DNA from 2 places in the Paenibacillus sp. FSL M8-0334 genome. Region 1 is predicted to be linked to the other one. Evidence: a T-box and tRNA genes for the amino acid it is inferred to sense, from the RefSeq annotation. Region 1 holds a T-box; the other holds one or more tRNA genes.

Evidence for each region. The T-box of region 1 lies ahead of MKX64_RS03165 (arginine--tRNA ligase). A T-box ahead of a tRNA ligase gene usually reads a tRNA of that ligase, here a tRNA-Arg.
Region 2: it has a tRNA-Arg gene. The T-box ahead of MKX64_RS03165 (arginine--tRNA ligase) is inferred to sense a tRNA for this amino acid. The anticodon was not compared.

The regions. Positions count from the first base shown of each region.
Region 1 is NZ_JBBOCH010000001.1:706,835-710,247, forward strand. It holds gene MKX64_RS03150 (hypothetical protein) at 1-238, opposite strand, end outside; tRNA gene MKX64_RS03155 (tRNA-Arg) at 590-663, shown strand; gene MKX64_RS03160 (class I SAM-dependent methyltransferase) at 894-1,664, shown strand; T-box leader at 1,721-1,942, shown strand; gene MKX64_RS03165 (arginine--tRNA ligase) at 2,019-3,413, shown strand, end outside.
Region 2 is NZ_JBBOCH010000001.1:2,146,066-2,149,478, forward strand. It holds gene gap (type I glyceraldehyde-3-phosphate dehydrogenase) at 1-265, opposite strand, end outside; gene MKX64_RS09275 (sugar-binding transcriptional regulator) at 467-1,504, opposite strand; tRNA gene MKX64_RS09280 (tRNA-Arg) at 1,766-1,840, shown strand; gene clpP (ATP-dependent Clp endopeptidase proteolytic subunit ClpP) at 1,998-2,594, shown strand; gene MKX64_RS09290 (PdaC/SigV domain-containing protein) at 2,707-3,413, opposite strand, start outside.

The DNA.
Region 1 (3,413 bases):
ATCCCGGGTCTTGGGCAACTTTATCGCTGACCATTCTCCGGGTGATTTCCTCTTCGTCGGAATCCTCCTCGATGTCCTGCGTGAGATCCCCCTGCAGCCCGGCTGATTCGGGAAAAGCAGCCTCCAGCCACTCCAGCAGCGCCTCCCACTCCTGGTAGTGACGTTCGTTCTGCCCGCCGCATTTCAGCAAAAACCGAAGGATTTCCATGGCCTCCCCGTATCGTTCGTTTTCCAGCATCACCGTCAGCTGAATCTGATAAAAGTCCAGCGTTTTCGGAAACAGGATGACGTTTTTATCCTCATGTGCTGGGGAGTTTGCGTCCTTGATAAGGACACCTCCTTTCCAATCCCGTTTTTCATAATTTTAGATTATAGCATATGTGCTCCAAGTAAAAAAACAAGGAGGTCACGAGCCTGCTGCGCCGAGGAAAAATCATAAATTCTCATCTTAGGTCAAGGAAAGCAGCGCGCCTTGTGCTATCCTTTCACCCCCTCTCTTCTCATTATCATCCAATTCGCTTTCTCTAAAACTTTTTTGTTGAATTTTCCACGCCCATATGTTAGTATATTTTTTGCTTGAAAAAATTGTGTCCCAGTAGCTCAGCTGGATAGAGCAACGGCCTTCTAAGCCGTCGGTCAGGGGTTCGAATCCCTTCTGGGACGTCAGTGAAACACCGCCTAATTGGCGGTGTTTTTTGCGTCCCGTGGGGATGAGAGCCCCGAGATAGGGGTTCGTCGGAGCATCCGCTTCGGTAGCGCTGCTTCGCAGTCGGCCAAGGCCGCACCCTATTTTTATAGGTTAAAACTATAAGGTCGATTGATATTATATATTTCCGATTATAAGAAAAAGATGCCACAATAACGACAACACCAAATATAAAGGAGTCTTGTCCATGGCCAGAAGCCAGATTTGGAAGCCTGAGCAGTATGACAGCCACATGTCTTTTAACACAGTGTACGGAAAGGATGTTATCTCCCTGCTTGCACCGAAAGAGGGAGAGCGAATTTTGGACCTCGGATGCGGGACCGGTACCCTGACAAGCGAAATCGCAGCTGCCGGAGCGCAGGTAACCGGGATGGACAACTCCGCGGAAATGCTTCAGCAAGCCAGAGCAAACTACCCGAACATCCCTTTTATCAAAGGCAATGCCGAGCAGTTCCAGACCAGCATCCGCTATGATGCGGTATTCTCCAACGCAGCTCTGCACTGGGTACAAGATGCATCCGGAGCTTTACATTCGATATACGGAGCGCTTGAACCAGGCGGACGGTTTGTTGCCGAGTTTGGCGGCAAGGGCAATATCGAAGAGATCTATCAGGCGATCAAAACCGTCCTCGCAGACGATTACGGAATCGATGCCGATAGCCGAAACCCATGGTACTATCCCAGCCCTGGCGAATATGCAGCACAATTGGAAATGGCAGGCTTTCGGGTGAACGCCCTATTCTATTTTGACCGTCCGACTAAACTGGTTGGCGGTGAAGAGGGAATCCTCGTGTGGCTGAAACAATTCGGAGACAGCTTCTTCACCGATTTCTCTGTGAAAGAGCGGCATCAAGCATTCCAACGGATCAGCGAGATCGCTAAAGCCCATCTGTGGCATGCGGATAGCTACTACGGTGATTACAAGCGGCTCAGAATAACTGCTGTTAAACCCCATTAGAAACGGGCTGTTGATTTTTCACGGAGATTGGTTATAATTATGAAAAACTTGAGCACGACATTTCTATGATTGGGAGAGTAGTCGCCAGCCTTAGTCCAAGCGAGCCGGAGCAGGTGGGAACCGGTACAAGACTGTCGATGAAGCGGGCCCAGGAGATGGTCTTCCGAACTATGTGGTAGGAAGTCCCGGCTTACCCCGTTACAGGTTATTGAAGCGGTCAGACACAGCTCGTGTCTGGCAACAAGAGTGGTACCGCGAGCATAGCCCTCGTCTCTTAGGAGATGGGGGCTTTTTTGCATGGATGCGGACGCTCCTCAGGATCGACATTTTATCTAGACATAGGAGGATATTACAATGCTGAGTCAATGGATCATCCGTGAACTGGAGCAAGCGCTGGACCAAGTATGCCTCGCTGCCGGCACAGCACGACCGGAGTCGGTCATCACCCGGATCGAGCAGCCCGCGAACATCGAGCATGGAGATTATTCCACCAATATCGCCATGCAGCTTGCCAAGCATCTGCGTCAGGCTCCGCTGCACATCGCCGAGGCGATCAAGAACGAATTAAACAAACATGACGCCTTCAAACATGTAATACATACGATCGACATCGCCGCCCCCGGCTTCATCAACCTGCGTATCAATTGGCGCGCCTGGGCAGACATGACTTTTGCGCTGCCAGCCACAGCGGATGAGAAGGTGGTCATCGAACACACCTCCATCAATCCCAACAAGTCCGCCCATATCGGCCATTTAAGAAACGCCTGTATCGGCGACACGCTCGTCCGCCTGATGAAAAAAGCCGGGTACCGTGTCGAGGCCCACAATTATATCGATGATCTCGGCAACCAGCTGGCCGACACCGTGGTCGGTTTGCTGCATACGCCGCTGGCGAAAGCGCATAGCCGGTTCGGGGATTACTGCTGGGACATCTACTCCCTGACTAACAAAGCATATGACACGACGCCGGAGCTTGCACAGAAAAGAACCGAGGTGCTTCACGAGCTCGAAGAAGGCAACGGCAACCTTGCCTGGATGGGCCTGCTTGTTGCGGAACGAATCGTGAAAGAACATCTTGAGGAAATGAAACAATTCGGCATCCACTATGACCTGCTGGTATGGGAAAGCAGCATTGTCCGCGAGGGCTTCTGGTCCTCTGCCTTCGAGCAGCTAAAGCGCACCCCGAACTTCTACCAGGAGCAGACAGGCAAGCTGGCCGGCTGCTGGGTACTGAAGCAGGAAGCCGAGGCAAACAGTGACTCTCCGGAGTCAGAGTTCAGCGCTGAGAAGGTGCTGGTGCGTTCCAATGGGATTTTGACATACACCGCCAAGGACATCGCTTATCATCTCTGGAAGTTCGGCCTGATCAACAAAGACTTTATGTATCAAAAATTTACGGGAGACGTGTGGAGCACGGGCCGTCACGGGAATCCACACAGCTTCGGTAAAGCCGATATCGTCATCAATGTCATCGATTATCGTCAGCAATATCCGCAGGCGATGGTCAAGCAGGCACTCGAAAGTCTGGGCTATGCGGAGCAGGCTGAGAAGCTGCATCATGTCAGCTACGGCGTCGTCTCTCTCAGCCCTTCGGCAGCAGCCGACCTCGGAATCGATGTCTCGGATGGAAAATCTTCTTACGCGATGTCCGGCAGACAAGGCGTCGGCATTAAAATCGCCCACCTGATCGATCAGATGGAGCAGGTCATCGAGACGAGCCGCTCGGACAAAAACGGCCTGTCCAGCAGA
Region 2 (3,413 bases), 1.4 Mb from region 1:
CACCGTATTCAGCCCAAGGAAGAGCTTCTGGGTTACGCTCAGCGAATACTTTCACTTCACGGCCGTTTACAATAAGCGCGCCTTCTTTAGCTTCAACTGTTGCATCCAGTCTTCCGTGAGTTGTGTCATATTTCAAAAGGTGTGCCAGTGTGCTCACGTCAGTCAAATCGTTGATTGCCACGATTTCAACTTCACTGTTGTTCAGCGCAGCGCGGAACACGTTACGTCCAATACGTCCAAAACCGTTAATACCTACTTTAACCATTAGCAGTTCCCTCCATATTTGCTTTATTTGTATATATTCAAGACCGCCAAAAGGTCAGTCATGACAACAATAGCTTGAATGTGCGGCCAATGCCTGCGAAAAAGGGACAATTCCATATGATCGCAGCACTTCAGGCTCCATTCAGGCATGCAGCACTTAGGCGCTCCACCCCGTTCAATCCTGGTCCATGGTCCTTTAATGCTAGAGCGTCTCTATTTCTTTCATAACTTCCAGCGCAGCCGCTTCGTCCGTGACCAGAATGTCTTCATGGCCGAATTTCAGCACAGCGTGGATCGCTTTGCCCTTGCTTCTTCCTCCTGCGATGCCAATGACGATCTCGGTGCGCATAATATCTTCAAGCCGAAGACCGAGCGTAAGCATCTTGTGTACGACCTCACCTGATTCGCTGAAATAGTATCCGAAGGATTCCGCAATGGCACCGTCTTTCTGCAGACTGTCAATCGAGCCGTCATCCAGCTTGCGCCTGCGGGCCATCTCCATGGCGTCGCCGATGCCGTGAATGATAATGCGTGATTGACGGATGACATGCACAATCTCCTGAATATGCTGATCATGCACAAGAGACTGATAGGCATCCTCGCCCAGCAAATCCGGTACATGCAGCAGCCGGTATTCCGCGCCAACCCGTTTGGCCATCTTGGAAGCGATCGTATTCGCCTGAATCTCCACACTCTCTCCAAGGCCGCCCCGAGCCGGTACAAACCAGCTTCCCTTCAAAGGGCCGCCGGCAAGCGCGGTCATCTGCTCTGCCACTTCGGCAAGCGTTGATCCGCCCGTGACGGCAATCGTGTCTCCGCTATGAACATAGCTGAGGAGCGTTCTTGCTCCGACACGGCCAAGCTCACGCTTCACATCCGGGGAAGATTCACTGTCGCCAGGAATGACAACAACCTTACGCAAGCCATAAGCCTTGCGAATCTTCTCCTCCAGGCGGGCCAGACCGAACAGCTCCTTCATCATCGGCTCCAGCTGTTCCAGCAAACAGATGCCGGCATCGCTGATCCGCATTCCGACCGTCTCGATCTCAATCAGACCTTGTGCCTTCAGAAGATCGGTCTCCGCTCTGAGCACACGCTCGGTCATCTCGAGTGATCCGGCGAGCGTCCTCCGTCCGACAACTCCAGACAACCTGATCTGATGAAGGATCGTATACCTTCGTTTAAGAGTGTCCATGAGATCTGGCAGAAGCTGCTCTTGTATTTCTAATAGGTCACGCATGCATTCCACTCCTGCAAACTTCGTCTCGACGCTCTTTATGTTGGACGTAAAATGTCCCGGGTAAGCAATTTAAGTCCCACCCTTATTCTACTCAATTATTATGCAGGTTGCAAGGGGTCCGAAAGTATATTTCTCAGCCTCAGGCATTCTTATACATTATGGCCAAATGATGCTTGGGTCTAGACAAAAACAATCTTTTGAACGACTTCTTGTCTTTTGTTCAAACTTGTTGTATAATCAATTTCGTTGCTAATTTTTTATGCGCCCGTGGTCCAATGGATATGACGTAGGCCTCCGGAGCCTGAGATCGAGGTTCGATTCCTCGCGGGCGCGCCATATCATCATTACTGTTTACCCGCATAGTGCCTGAGATGGCTCTTTTTTTTACCCGATAGTTTGACTTTCTTTGACTTTTTGATTTGAATTGTTTATCATGTGGGTAATACGGTAACAGTATTTTAAAGAGGACTGTACTTAAGAGGAGGTTTTCCACGTGAGTTTTATACCTATGGTCGTTGAACAAAGCAACCGCGGCGAGCGGGCGTACGACATCTATTCCAGATTGCTGAAAGACCGCATTATCTTCCTCGGCTCCGATGTAAATGACGTGGTCGCCAATTCCATCATTGCCCAAATGCTGTTCCTGGCAGCAGAGGACCCTGAAAAGGATATTCATCTTTACATCAACAGCCCGGGCGGTTCGATTACCGCCGGCATGGCCATTTACGATACGATGCAATTCATCAAGCCGGATGTTTCGACCATCTGTGTCGGCATGGCGGCTTCGATGGGCGCGTTCCTGCTGAATGCAGGTGCCAAGGGCAAGCGCTTCGCGCTGCCTAACAGCGAAATCATGATTCACCAGCCGCTTGGCGGCGCACAAGGCCAGGCAACGGATATCGAAATCCGCGCCCGCCGCATTCTGAAGATGCGCGACAAGCTGAACCGCATCCTCGCAGAGCGTACCGGTCAGCCGCTTGAGCGCATCGAGAAAGACACCGATCGCGACTACTTCATGACTGCTGAAGAAGCCAAGGAATACGGCATCGTCGATCAGGTTCTGGAGAAAACTCCGGCGCAAGGACTGTAAACTCAGCCGGAAACCTTATTTGCATAAAAAAACGGGCAGGCGCCGAATCGGTGCCTGCCCGTTTTTTCCATAACTCTTGTACTCGACGAGTCTGCTTACATAACTGCAGCCCTTACTTCCACTCCTTCAGCTTCAGCTCAAACTCCGGAAAACCGTAAGCATACGCCGTGTACTCATACAGCTGGAAGAAGAGCACCGCTGCGCCGTCCTTCAGGTAGAAATCGGCATCGTCCGATACGCCTTCAAACCCGCCGAGATAGCCCTCATTCGCTTTGAATTTCTTCAATACATAATCATTCAGCTTCTTCTTGCCGTCACCCTTCAGGTTAATGACGTCCCCGAGGCTTTGCAGCGATCCGTCCTCCAGCGAGAACGTATAACCCTGGCGGTAAGTCATCCCATGCGCCCCGCCCGTATACGTGTATTCACTCGTCAAGATGCTGAGCAGCCCCTCTGCGTTGTAGGTCACTACAAAATCGCCCTGGAACTCATACTCCATCCCCGGCTCAGGCGATGGCGCTTCCGCAACCTGCTCCTTCGCCGCCTCGATGAACCGCTCGGCATGCTGCTTTAGCGTCTCGTTGATCGCAGACTGCGCTTTATCGTTGCCAAGACCGCTGATCTGGGCATAGCGCACTTGAATGTTGGCTTTATCCGTGGACTCCTTCAATGTTTTGGCAGAAATTGTGATCGCATTTTGCTTTTTCGGCACCATCGAAAGCGTCTTCTGCGCCGCATTCCACTGTCCTTGAACGCCCATATAATCACTGAGCACTTTATACGGGATATACAAACGCCCATCGATGATCTGGCCTCCAG